DNA from 2 places in the Pseudomonas sp. 05N36 genome. Region 2 is predicted to be linked to the other one. Evidence: riboswitches for the same ligand, from Rfam matches in the RefSeq annotation. Region 2 holds a riboswitch; the other holds the start of a gene.

Region 1 (6,857 bases), on a different contig from region 2:
CGTACTCGCCGACCAGGTTGGGCAGGTCGGCGGTTTTTTCCGGCAGATCAGTGAGCAGCAGGGTTTTCTCGACCGTGGTCAGGTGCCCGGCAAGCGCCTGGTACAGCCCGACGAACTCGCTGTTGACCAGCACAAAGCGGTCCTCGGCGTGGTTCATGGTGTAGAGAATCTGTTCGGGCGACAGGCGCACATTGATGGTGTGGATCACCGCACCGATCATCGGGATGGCAAACATGCACTCGAGGTAGCGATGGCTGTCCCAGTCCATCACGGCCACGGTATCCCCGGCCTTGACCCCGGCCGCCGTGAGCACGTTGGCCAGTCGCGCAACACGCTCGATGAGGGTCGGGTAGCTGTAGCGCAACTGGTCGCGGTAGACAATCTCGCGGGTTTTCTCGTAACGGCTGCCGGACATCAGCAATCGCTTGATCAACAGCGGGTATTGATAAGCGCCTTCGGCTGGCGGAATAACGCGCGTCTCCAACATAAGCATCCCTTTATCTGACTACACGGTCGTGACTGAAAAGATAAGCACTTTAGTCAGCCGGAGCGCCAGCTAAATCAGCCAAAGGGATGATTTGCAGAGCCGTACAAATGCTAGCTTTGCGCCAGCATTTGTTTCCGAGAGTGGATCAATGCATCTCGGTCAGGGCCAGCTTCACGCCGATGGCGATCAGCACTACGCCCATCGTGCGGTCAAACCAGTGGCCCATGCGGGCAAAACCGGCCCGTACGCGCTGTTGGCTGAACAGCATCGCCACCAGGCAGAACCAGATTGCGGTGGCCACTGCCAGGTAAACACCGTAACCGGCCTGAATCGCCAGCGGTGTATTCGGGTTGATCACCACGGTAAACAGCGACAGGAAAAACAGCGTGGCTTTAGGGTTCAGGCCGTTGGTCACGAAACCTGAGGTAAATGCGCCGCGTGCGGTGCGCTCGCCGGCTTCCTTGTGCAGGTTTTCAGTGGCAGGTTTCGCCGGCTGCGCGCGCAGGGCCTTGAAGCCGATGTACAGCAGGTAGGCGGCCGCCAGCCATTTCAGCGCGTTGAACAGCATGATCGACTGCGAGACGATCAGGCCGATACCGAGCAACGAGTAGCCCACGTGCAGGAAGATCGCCGAGCCGACACCCAGCGCCGTCCAGGTCCCGGCGCGACGACCGTGGGTCACGGCCTCACGCACCACCACGGCAAAGTCCGGACCCGGGCTTGCCACGGCAAGCAGGTGAATCAGGGCGACGGTCAAAAACTCTGTCCAGTACATGGGGGCTCCTTTAGGCCAAGCGTAACGACTTGTTTCATCTGGTAGGCTCCGAAGATTACGCCTTCAGACTCATGCGCAAAAGGTACAGTTAATGACGAACAATCGCCGCGCCGTATTCCTCGACCACAGTTCCCTGGACCTCGGCGACCTGGACCTCAGTGGGTTGCAGCAGTGCTTCGATGACTTGCAACTGCGCTCGCTGACCACGCCCGACAACATCGTCGAACGGCTGCAAGGCGCCAGTGTGGCGATCAGCAATAAAGTCCTGCTGAACGCCGAAACCCTCAAGGCCTGCCCCGAACTGAAGCTGATCCTGATCGCCGCCACGGGCACCAACAATGTCGACCTGGCCGCCGCCCGCGCCCAAGGGATTACCGTGAGCAATTGCCAGGGTTACGGCACGCCGTCGGTGGCGCAGCACACGATCATGTTGCTGCTGAACCTCGCCACCCGCCTGAGCGACTATCAGAAAGCCGTCGCTGAAGGTCGCTGGCAGCAGGCCAAACAGTTCTGCCTGCTGGATTTCCCGATCGTCGAACTCGAAGGCAAAACCCTCGGTTTGCTCGGCCATGGTGAATTGGGTAGCGCCGTCGCGCGGCTGGCCGAGGCCTTTGGCATGCGCGTGTTGCTCGGCCAATTGCCTGGGCGCCCGGCCCGCGCCGACCGCTTGCCGCTGGATGAACTGCTGCCGCAGATCGACGCGCTGACCCTGCACTGCCCGCTGAACGAACATACCCGTAACTTCATTGGTGCCCGCGAACTGGCGCTGCTCAAACCCGGCGCCTTTGTGGTCAATACCGCACGCGGTGGGCTGATCGACGAACAAGCCTTGGCCGATGCCTTGCGCAACGGGCATCTGGGTGGCGCAGCGACCGACGTCCTGAGTGTCGAGCCCCCCACCGCTGGCAATCCGCTGTTGGCCGCCGACGTCCCGCGCTTGATCGTCACCCCGCACAACGCCTGGGGCAGCCGCGAGGCGCGGCAGCGGATCGTCGGTCAACTGACCGAAAACGCCCAAGGCTTCTTCAGCGGTACAGCGCTGCGGGTCGTCAGTTGATAAACTGCCGCACTTTTTTTCAAGGAGCAGAGTATGGATCCGCGCAGTGAAGTACTGCTTCGTCAGGCCGAATTGTTTCAAGGCGATTTGCTGTTGGCCGGTTTGCCCGCCGATGACTTGCTCGGCAAATTGCCCAACGCCCACGGCTGGTGCTGGCATGCAGGCGACCAGGCGGCGCTGGACGCACGCTTTGCCGAGCGCAGCCACTTTGGCGTGAATGCCCCGAGCCGCGCGTTTGAAACGGCGGTGGTGTTCCTGCCCAAATCCAAGGACCTGACCGACTACATCCTCAACGCCCTCGCCTCGCGCCTGGCCGGTCGTGAGCTGTACCTGGTGGGTGAAAAACGCAGCGGCATCGAAGGCGCGGCCAAACAGCTGAACCCCTTCGGCAAACCGCGCAAGCTCGACAGCGCACGCCACTGCCAGCTCTGGCAGGTTACCGTGGCCAACGCGCCCGAAGCCAAATCGCTGGAAAGCCTGGCGCAGGAATACGAACTGCCACTGGCTGAAGGTCCGCTGAAAGTCATCAGCCTGCCGGGCGTGTTCAGTCACGGTCGACTGGATCGCGGCAGCGCCCTGCTGCTCGAACACCTGGACAAACTGCCGAGCGGTCACTTGCTCGACTTCGGCTGTGGTGCCGGGGTGTTGGGCGCGGCGGTGAAACGGCGCTATCCACACAACACCGTCACCCTGCTCGACGTTGATGCGTTCGCCGCAGCCAGCAGTCGCCTGACATTGGCCGCCAACGGTCTGGAAGCCGAGGTGCTGACTGGCGATGGCATCGACGCGGCGCCGATGGGTTTGAGCGCAATCCTGAGCAACCCGCCGTTCCATGTCGGGGTCCATACCGATTATCACGCCACGGAGAATCTGCTGCGAAAAGCCGCCAAACATCTGAAAAACGGCGGCGAGCTGCGCCTGGTGGCCAACAGTTTCCTGAAATATCAGCCGCTGATCGAGGAGCATCTCGGTGTGTGCGCGATCAAGGCCGAAGGGCAAGGTTTCCGGATCTATCGGGCCAAGCGTGGCTAGAAATTAGCGCTTGCCGAATGGATTTTGCCTAGGCAGAATCCGCTCCGTCCTAGGGGAGTAGTCTCCCACGAGCGCCATGCTCGTCCGGCATACGTCAACATACTTGGTCCTCAGACCATGGCGTATGCGACCCAAGCGACCGCACAGACGGATCGCAGGGTTTGACAAGACCTATGACACGCACACCTTACCCGGGGCGGGAAGGCTGTACGTGTCATAGCCGTGTCGACCCGCCCCTTAGGAAAACCCTGATGCTGGATTCTCTTCTCGTTCCCACCGCTGTCGTTGCCTTGGCCGAAATCGGCGACAAGACGCAACTGCTCGCGCTCATTCTCGCCGCCCGCTTTCGCAAACCCTGGCCGATCATCGCCGGTATCGTCGCTGCAACCCTGGCCAACCACGCGGCTGCGGGGGCTGTCGGTGCCTGGTTCGGGAGTTTCTTCTCGGATGCGACGCTGCACTGGATCCTCGCCGCAAGCTTTACCGCGACGGCGCTGTGGACCCTGGTGCCAGACAAGATGGATGAGGACGAAGCCAGCACAGCGCGCAAATTCGGACCTTTCCTGACCACGCTGATTGCGTTCTTCCTGGCGGAAATCGGCGACAAGACCCAGATTGCTACCGTGATGCTCGCCGCTCAGTACCCTGAGCTTTGGCTGGTGATCATCGGCACCACGCTCGGCATGCTGATTGCCAACGTGCCGGTGGTGCTGGCAGGTAATTTTGCCGCAGACAAACTGCCCCTGACCCTGATCCGTCGCCTGGCAGCATCGGCGTTCTTCATCCTGGCCATCGTCGCGGTGTACAAGGCGATGCAGAGTAGCGGGTGGGTTTGACGTGGTAGGTCGGTAGACCGAGTCATCGTTCATCGCGAGCAGGCTCGCTCCCACATCTGACCGAGTTCCAATGTGGGAGCGAGCCTGCTCGCGATGAGGCCATTACTGACGATATAAAACCATCAGGACTTCTTGGCCTGCAGGTAAAGCGGCATGACTTTCGGAATCGCTGCCTTTAGCGACTCAACCCGGCTGCTGGAGGACGGGTGAGTGCTCATGAACTCTGGCGGCGAACCTTCGGAAGCCTTGCTCATTTTGTCCCACAGGGTGATCGCCGCGTTTGGGTTGTAGCCGGCGCGGGCGGCCAGTTCCAGGCCGATCAGGTCAGCTTCGTTTTCATTGGCGCGGCTGTTGGGCAAGGTCATGCCGTAGTTGGCCACGGTGTCGGCCAGTGCCAGGGTGTCCTGTCCCAACCCGAGCAAGGCACCCGCGCCCTGCTTGGCCATTTCGATGCCATAGGCCTTGGACATCGCTTCACGACCATGCTCGCGCAGGGCGTGAGCGATTTCATGGCCCATGACCGCAGCGATTTCATCGTCGGTGAGTTTCAGGCTGTCGATCAACCCGGTATAGAAAATGATCTTGCCGCCAGGACCACAGTTGGCGTTGAGCTCGTCACTCTTGATCAAGTTGACTTCCCACTGCCACTGCGCCGAATCCGGCCGGAAGACCGGTGCCTGAGCAATCAGCCGATTGGCAATCGCCTGGACCCGTTTGGCCTCGCTACTGTTCTTGTCCAGCACACCCTTGTTGCTCGCCTCACCCACCGTCTTTTGGTAGGACTGGGCATACATCTGGTTGACCTCATCGCTCGACAGCATGCTGAACATGTACTGCTTGCGTTCCACACCCACCGCCCCGCCGTTGGTGGTGTTGACCGACTGGCAACCACTGAGCAGCAGACTTGCACCCAGCGCACACAAAACCACTCTCTTGCTCATGAAAACACTCCCTGAAAACATGCCGCGTATCCTAGGCGGTGCATTGTATCCGCGCCAGATACAACAGACGCGCTGCACGGCATTTACCGATACATTCCATTTTATGGTCGCAATAAATTCATAACCACCCGCATGCCCGAGAGCACACAGGCCTGACACCTGTCTCTATGCGACCTGCACAGATCAAAAACAGTCATCGACAAAAAACCTGCTCATGGACCGCCCTACCTCCGCCGATACAACCCGGCAGACGTCATATTGCGTCCGGAGCCCCTATGAAATTCAAGTCGATCCAGTTTTCCGTCGCCGCGCTTGCCGGTGCCATCGTGCTCAGCGTGGTGGCTGCGCTGGTGCTGTATGCACTGTTTTCCGGCGCGCGCACCCAGGAAATGGTCCAGCAGCGGACCCAGGCGCAATTCGAGCAAGTCATCGAACAACGCCTGCGTGGACTGGCGCAAACCCAGGTCAGCCAGATCCAGCGCGAACTCGAAGCGCCCCTGCTGATCGCCGGCGGTCTGGTTCGGGTCAACGCCTTGATCGGCTCCCAGGATGCCGACGGCAAACCAGCGCTGACTCTCAGCCGTGAGCAGTTGATCAGCCTGATCAAGGAAAACGTCGCGAAGAATCCGAAGATTCTCGGCACGTACATCGGCTGGGAACCGAACGCACTGGATCACAATGACGCGGCCTACATCGGCAGCAAAGTCGTTGGCATCGACGCCGCCACCGGGCGCTTCCTGCCGTGGTGGTTCCGCAACGACAATGGCACGCTGGGCGTCGACAAGCTGGCGGACGTCAACGACCGCACTGTGTTGTCTACGGGTGTGCGCTCCAGTGAGTACTACCTGTGTTCCCAGGAAAGCAAAAAATCCTGTGTGATCGACCCGGCGCCTTACAAGGTCGGCGACAAGATCGTCATGCTCGCCTCCTTTATTGAACCGATCATGCTCAACGGCACCTTCCAGGGCATCGTCGGCGCTGACCTGTCGGTGAACTTCATCCAGGAAATGCTCCTGGCCGCGAACCAGAAGCTTTATAACGGTGCCGGCGAAATGGCGCTGATTGGCGGTAACCAGCGTCTGGTCGCCTACACCAAGGACCCGAGCAAGTTCGGTGAAAAGGTCAGCGACATCCTCGACGCCACTCAGGTGGCCAACCTCGGCAAGCTCAACCGTGGCGAAGTGACCTATAACGTCGACAAGGCCAATGGCAGGATTGAGCTGTACCTGCCATTCGGCATCGGCCAGACCGATGCGCGCTGGACCCTGCTGCTGCAATTGCCGCTGAACGCGGTCATGGCCGACCTGCAACAACTGCAGGGCGACCTGAACACCCAGCGCAAGGCCGACACCTTTGGCATGGCCACGGTTGGCCTGGTGATTGCCGGCCTGGGTTTGCTGGTGATCTGGCTGGTGGGCCACGGTATTGCCCGTCCGCTGAAGCAAATGGTCGCGATGCTCGATGATATCGCCCAGGGCGAAGGTGACCTGACGCGCCGCCTGACCAGCGACCGTGCCGACGAACTTGGCTCGATCGCCAAGGGCTTCAATACCTTCCTCGCCAAGTTGCAGGCGATGATCACCCAAGTGGTGACCTCGGTGCAGAGCGTCAGCGATTCGTCCGAACACACCGCCGACATCGCCATTCGCACCAACCTTGGCGTACACAAGCAAATGGCCGAGATCGATCAGGTGGCCACCGCGGTGCAGGAAATGACCGCCACCGCCCA
Region 2 (6,857 bases):
CCACAAACTCCACGGGCTGGTGCTGAGGTAGGGCGTTTCCAGCGGCAGGCTGGCACCCTGGCGTTGAGCGTCGTCGGTGCCTTCATCCTGAATCAGCGTCGCGATTTCTTTTTCATACAGCACGCCCAATAGCCGGCCTTCGCTGACCACGGGAACGATGTCCACGCCTTTCTCGATCAGCTCGGGCGCAACATCGTGCCGGAGCTGATTCGGCGAAACCGAAAAGCGGATGGGCAGCATCAGATCGCGGACGCAAAGGTCGGTGTTTTTCTCCGTAAGCAGTGTTTTCACCGACAGCTGACCATGCAAAGCGCTGCGCGGGTCGGTGACAAAGATGTGGGCCGGAATATCATCGTCCGGTAGTTGCTTGAGCAGATGTTCCCTGGCCAGGTTGACCGTCATGTTGCCGGTCACGGTGATGAGCAGAGGGCTCATGTAAGACACTACTGTGTCTTTCAGGCGGATGTCCTTGAAGGTGGAAGGGGTAGCGCTTGCCATTGACATTTGAGGTAGTCCCCGTAGCTGTTTTGACCACAAACAGATCTCACATAGGGGCGTAAACCAGAGAAGAGAGTGCAGAAAGCGATCTCCACGTCTAGGTTTTGGCACTGTACAACGTATCCGGGCCATGTTGGCCGGAAGTCACTTGGGCTAAACCTTAATCCGATAGAGCCTGTCTTAACCTTGGGCGTCTCTCGACGTCGTCAGATCAGTGACCTGTGTTTGTACAGGAGCCTCGCCGAACGAGATACTGCAACATTAAATAAACCAGGGCGGTGCCGATCTGGAGTCGGGCAACGCCGGTGTGAGTTTGCTGCTGTTTAATTGCCTCCTGAACAATAACTGCCATTAAAGAATGTTTGATAACCCCCTGAAGGATTACTTCCGGAACAAGAATAAGAGGGATTGCTTTTGCTGTAACCCACTCGATGGATAGTGTTCAGCGTTCATTCAGAAATTGCTGCTGAAGCTCTTTTTAGACATGGAATGTTACAAGTGCTTGTATCAAGCATTTAAAGTACCGCCTGCTCTAGCTATATATGGGCCTGACATAAAACAATGAACTCCTGAATTTGAAAACTCGCAACTAAGTCGTTGACGCATTAGTACCTGGTCTTTAGGATCGCCGCTCCCTTGGGGAGTAGCCGCCTTCGTTTTCGGAAGGGGTCACGTCAACATACTTGGCTCGCAAGCCATGGCGTGACCGGTCATATGACTTGGCAAGACCATTGGTGAAGACACCTGTCTGTGGGTCGGACGCGGGTGTCTGAACCATTGGCTCTTGTGTCCGGCCCCTCAGGTTTCCTTATGCATTCAATGCCCATGACGTTTGCGTTGCTGTTGGGCTCCGCAGTTGTCATCTATCTGGCTTGTGAATACTTCGTTAATGGCATCGAGTGGGTCGGTCGCAAACTTGCGGTCGGGCAACAAGCCACGGGTTCCATTCTGGCGGCCTTTGGTACGGCATTACCGGAAAGCGTCATCACGTTTATTGCCGTTGTGTTTGGCGACACGCCAGAGCAGAAATCCCTCGGCGTCGGTGCTGCACTCGGCGGCCCTCTGGTTTTGGCGACGATCGCCTATGCGGTAGTCGGTGTAACACTCTTGCTGTGTCGTCAGCGCCTGGCGAATACCGAGGCCATCCGTCAGGACTTCAAGCGGCTCAGCCGTGATCAAGGATGGTTCCTCGCAATCTTCATTGCAAAGATTGCGCTCGGTCTTGTCGTGTTCGCCTACAAACCTTGGTTGGGTGTTCTTTTCCTGGCGGCCTATGCGGCGTATTTCTGGAAGGAAATGCGCGGTGAGCAGGATGAAGAAGAGCATGAACTCGAGCCCCTGAAACTTGCGCCAGGCAAAGCGACTCCGTCGACCTTCGCGGCAGTGATTCAAACGCTTATTGCATTGGCGGTTATCTTTGCGGCCTCGCACTTCTTTGTCGGACAACTCGATGCCCTGGGCCCCATGCTGGGTATTCACCCTCAACTGCTGGCCCTGTTGCTCAGCCCGATTGCCACCGAGCTGCCTGAAACGCTGAATGCGATCATTTGGGTTCGGCAGGGTAAACACCGACTGGCCTTGGCCAACATCAGTGGCGCCATGATGATTCAAGCCACAGTGCCCACTGCATTCGGGCTGTTCTTTACGCCTTGGGCGCTGGACACGTCGCTGGTTCTGGCAGCAATCATCACCCTTATAGGTGTGGGCATCATGTTCTTCGCGTTCCGAAAGGGCATCATCTCGCGCTGGCTATTGGCATCGATGGTGTCGCTGTACATCCTCTTTGCAGTCCTTTTGAAGGTTCTTGATCTGGCGTAGCTGTCAGCTCAAGTAGTCGTCCAGGTGGCTGGACTCTTCTGCAAAGCGCTCGACCAGAAAATCGAGTAGGGCACGTACGCGGGGCGCCATGTACCGGTTGCGTTGATACAGGGCATGTACCGGCGCCTCCGCAGTTCGCCACTCCGGCAACAGGATCTTCAAGCGTCCTGCTCGCAGGTCTGCACCAATATCCCACAGCGATTTCATCGCAATGCCGTAACCGTGAACCGCCCATTCTCGAGCAACCGCGCCGTCATTCGTCTCGCGAGCGTTTGCGAGCGGGACCGTATAGTTTTCAACTTTGCCATTTCGGGTGAAGCGCCAGTCGTTCGCCGGCCCGGCAACAGAGTTGAGGACAATACAGTCGAAACGCTCCAGATCCCGTGGGTGCTCGGGGGCGTCATGCTTTGCAAGATAGTGGGGCGAGGCGCACAACACGCGCCGGTTGGGGGCCAACTGCCGGGCAACGAAGGAACTGTCCGGTGGCACACCAAATCGGATGGCGAGGTCGATATCGTCTTGCAACAAATGCGACAGCGAATCCGACAGCACTAACGCGAACTTCACCTCGGGGTATTGGGTGTTGAACTGGTCAAGCCAGTTCTTCAGCACGTTTCGACCGAAATCCGAGGTTGCGGAAATTCGCACCTTGCCCCCCACGACGCTTTTCCCGGCTTGTAGGAAGGCATGGCCATCATCGAGTGCCTGGAGTGCCTGCTGACAATAGGCCAAATACGCCTGCCCCTCATCCGTCAAGCGCAGGTGGCGTGTCGTGCGCTCGAACAGGCGCGTATGCAACACCGACTCGAGCTTGACCAGGCGCGCACTCGCGGCAGCGGGGGATAGTCCGAGTTTGCGGCCGGCGGCCGATAATCCGCCCAGATTGGCGGCTTCGACAAACAGCCTGATGTCGCCCAGGTAGTCCATGATATTTCGATAGTTTTTGAAAGTGATTCAAATAGTACGTCAATTATCAAATAAACGAGACCTGCACAGAATGGCGACATCAATCAACGACTGGAGACTCCTGATGTCATTTTTCCCTGTTGCACGCCTGACCCACGCACGTTGCTGGTTGTTCTCTTCCCTGGTCGCCATCACGGCGGGCCCCGTCTTCGCCGCGACCGATCCGCTCGTCCAGCCCCACACGGTGACCGTCGACCATAGCCTTGCGAAGGCGCAGGCCGACGCACAGATCCTGGCCGCACGCCGTTATGGCACGTTCTGGACCACCGGCGACGAAGCGCTCGCTCGCGCCGCCCTGGCACCCGACTTCAAGGATTCGACACTGCCGCCAGGTCGCCCCCAAGGCATCACCGGGCCGATCGCGGCATCGAAAACCATGCACGCGGCGATTCCTGATATCCAGTGCGAAGTGGAACAGATAATGGTGGTCGGCGACCGGGTCATCGCTCATTTGCGTTTCACCGGTCACTTTACCGGCCAGTTCAAGGGCGTTCAGGGCACAGGGCAGCCGATCGACTTCATCGCGACGGACATCTACCGCGTCGTCGAAGGTCGTATCGCCGAGAACTGGCATCTCGAAGATAACCTGACCCTGCTGCAACAGCTTGGCATGGTGAAGTAAGGGGGATCACGCTGATGGACATTGATCATGAATCCATTTGGCAGCGACGGTTATGTAGCTGACTCGTAGACACCGGCTCCATGAGCAGCTCGCGTATTGCCGCGGCCTGGAATGTTTCATGGGCCCTTGGCGTCAGGATACGGTACCCGGTTAGCCTTTTAGGGTGTTTACTTACAGTCAGGCCCTGCTTGTACAGAGAGGAGAGCATGATGAGTCGCGAACAGGTAGCACCCGAGACGAAAGGTGTGGCGGTGAAGTTACTTGCCACCGTTGACCTGGGTCCTGAGATCGAGGGCATGGCAGGGCGCCAATTTCGAATGCGTATGGTGACCATCGAGCCTGGAGGCGTCTTCGGGCCGGTTCACAACCATAAAGACCGACCGGGCATCGTCTACATTCTGCAAGGCACGATCACTGACCATCGAAATGGAGTCGCCACGGACTATGGGCCCGGAGTGGGCTGGCCAGAGGACAGGAACACCACGCACTGGCTTGAAAACAGAGGGACGGTTGCGGCGGTGGAGATCTCGGTCGATATTGTCAGGCAGGAGTGAGGTCAGCCTCAGGCGCCTCATTCCGACTATGCAATGCCCAGCCACACCTTGGGAAATTTCCTACAAGACGGCGGGATTAATCCTTCCAGGATGATCATCTTAAACCGCGACTATTGCTGCCTTCGGGTCTGCAAATCGGTTGATAAAGATGATCCTTCCACGTGTGCTGGTTATGGACAATCACGGGTTTCAGCGAAGCGTGCTGGTAAAGATGCTACAGCGACTCGGCGTGCACGATGTGCTGCAAGCGAGTAATGGCGAACAGGCGATGGTGCAGATGCACTTATCGGGCGGCGTCGATATTGTGCTCTGTGACCTGAGCGGCAATGGGCTCGATTGTCTGGAGTTTCTGCACTGCGCAAGCAAGACCGATATGGTCCGGGCCGTGGTTTTATTCCGCGAGTTGCAGCCTGAGTTGCAACGTGCAATTGGGCAAATGGCCTTGTTATCGGGTATCGAATTGCTCGGGATGCTTAGCCAGCCGTTAAAGCTGCGCTCATTGCACAAATTGCTACAGCGTTACAGTCGACCGCGCCGAACATCCTGGTCATGCACGATCGATATGATGAGCTACCGAGTGAGGATAATGTGCGGCGTGGCCTGGCGTTGGGTGAGTTTCGTGGGTGGTTCCAGCCCAAGTTATTGATGGACAGTGGTGAATTGGCCGGTGCAGAAGTCCTGGTACGTTGGGAGCATCCCGCTCGGGGCCTGCTGTTGCCGAAGGACTTTCTCGCGGCTGTCCTGGCCTACGACTTGATCGACGAGATGTTTAAACAACTGCTGGAGCAGGGGTTGTGTCTGCTGGGTGTACTGCGCCGCAAAAATGTGAGCCTTGAGCTAGCGTTCAACCTTCACGCTTCACAGTTAGCCAGCTATGAACTGACCGAACATATCCGGTATGCCTTGATGCGTCATGAGCTACCCGGATCCAGACTGTTATTCGAATTATCGGAAAATGGTTTGCTGGATTTGCAGCCAAAAACCCAGGAAAATCTGCTTCGCCTGCGAATGTTGGGCTGCGGCCTGTCTATCGATGATTTTGGCGTAGGCTTCTCCTCTTTGAAGTTACTGTGTCAGTTGCCATTCAATCAGATCAAGCTTGACGGTGAGTTTGTCCGAAACCTGGCTGAACCGCGAAGCCGGGCCATGGTTTCCAGTACCAAGGCGCTGGCTCACTCACTCAACATGAATCTTGTGATCGAGGGCGTGAGCAGCCAGCAAATACGTGATGTGCTGGTGCAGATGGATTGCAAGATCGGACAGGGCTATTACCTGGCGCGTCCCATGACCGGGCACTGTTTGTTGAAGTGGCTGGAAGAGCCTCGGAAGGCGCAGTGAAATCAGTGCTCAGATATTTCCTACAATTAAGCGCCGCTCGTGTATTTTTAGCCCGGGTCGGCCCGTTAATCATTCCATCGTTTTTAGCAACATGGACGTTCTCGTCACCGGATATCTTCGGCGTGCCTTACAGGGGTTCATATGTATAAAGCTTTGGTTGTGGACGATCACCCGTTCATTCGCTCGTCGGTCAAGATGCTTCTGAAACAGGAACAGTTCGAAGTGGTCGCGGAGGCAGGTAACGGTGCAGATGCGTTGCAGATGGCCCGTGAACATGAACCAGACCTGATCATCCTGGATATTTCCATGCCCAAGCTTGATGGTCTGGAGGTCATCAGTCGTATCTCTGCGCTGGGGATGCCGAGCAAAATTCTGGTGCTGACTTCGCAGTCGCCGCTATTTTATTCCATGCGCTGCATGAAGGCCGGAGCCGCGGGCTACATCTCAAAGACAAATGACCTGGATGAATTGGTCAAGGCGATCAAGGCAGTGATGTCCGGTTACACCTTCTTCCCCAACTTGGCGACCAGTTCCGTGCGCCGCAGCGACGCAGAAACCACGGATCTTGAGCTGATCCAAAGTTTGTCCGATCGCGAGCTGACGATTCTGCAACAGCTGTCCAATGGCTTGAGCAACAAGGAAATCGGCGACGCCATGCTGCTGAGCAATAAAACGATAAGCACCTACAAAACACGCCTGATCGAGAAACTCAGAGTGAAGTCGGTGGTGTACCTGGCTGATTTCGCCAAGCGTAACAACCTCGTCTAGATGAGTGCTTCTTTTCGAAAGTACCTCATTGCACTGATGCTTCTGTGTTCGCTGAGTAGCGTATTACCGGTGGATGCCGCTGAGCCGGAGCACTTGCATATTCTTGGGCGTTCGAGCGTTGAAGACTATCAGGTCAACCTGGATGAACAGGACTGGAGCTGGTTACGGCACAAGGGTTCGTTGGTGTTAGGTGATTCGACGCCAGATTACCCACCGTTCAGCATAAGCAATAAGAGTAATGAATACGAAGGGCTGACGGCCGACTATGCAAAGCTGCTTTCCCAGCTGTTGCA

Evidence for each region. Region 2 has a riboswitch for manganese ahead of AC1DIH_RS05010 (sodium:calcium antiporter). Riboswitches for the same ligand answer to the same signal wherever they lie in the genome.
Region 1: linked by a shared signal. The riboswitch ahead of AC1DIH_RS23500 (TMEM165/GDT1 family protein) and the one ahead of AC1DIH_RS05010 (sodium:calcium antiporter) in region 2 are both predicted to bind manganese.

Annotation. Positions count from the first base shown of each region.
Region 1 covers NZ_JBFTNH010000022.1:82,955-89,811, forward strand. The annotation lists gene AC1DIH_RS23480 (fatty acid--CoA ligase) at 1-487, opposite strand, end outside; gene AC1DIH_RS23485 (LysE family translocator) at 633-1,262, opposite strand; gene AC1DIH_RS23490 (2-hydroxyacid dehydrogenase) at 1,354-2,319, shown strand; gene AC1DIH_RS23495 (methyltransferase) at 2,353-3,351, shown strand; yybP-ykoY riboswitch at 3,391-3,514, shown strand; gene AC1DIH_RS23500 (TMEM165/GDT1 family protein) at 3,603-4,187, shown strand; gene AC1DIH_RS23505 (M48 family metallopeptidase) at 4,310-5,128, opposite strand; partial or broken gene AC1DIH_RS23510 (HAMP domain-containing protein) at 6,487-6,690, shown strand; gene AC1DIH_RS23515 (methyl-accepting chemotaxis protein) at 6,802-6,857, shown strand, end outside.
Region 2 covers NZ_JBFTNH010000003.1:14,034-20,890, reverse strand. The annotation lists gene AC1DIH_RS05015 (magnesium transporter) at 1-504, opposite strand, end outside; M-box (ykoK) riboswitch at 581-755, opposite strand; yybP-ykoY riboswitch at 1,130-1,290, shown strand; gene AC1DIH_RS05010 (sodium:calcium antiporter) at 1,324-2,316, shown strand; gene AC1DIH_RS05005 (LysR family transcriptional regulator) at 2,320-3,243, opposite strand; gene AC1DIH_RS05000 (ester cyclase) at 3,347-3,904, shown strand; gene AC1DIH_RS04995 (cupin domain-containing protein) at 4,114-4,458, shown strand; gene AC1DIH_RS04990 (response regulator) at 4,607-5,104, shown strand; gene AC1DIH_RS04985 (EAL domain-containing protein) at 5,008-5,796, shown strand; gene AC1DIH_RS04980 (response regulator) at 5,938-6,564, shown strand; gene AC1DIH_RS04975 (transporter substrate-binding domain-containing protein) at 6,565-6,857, shown strand, end outside.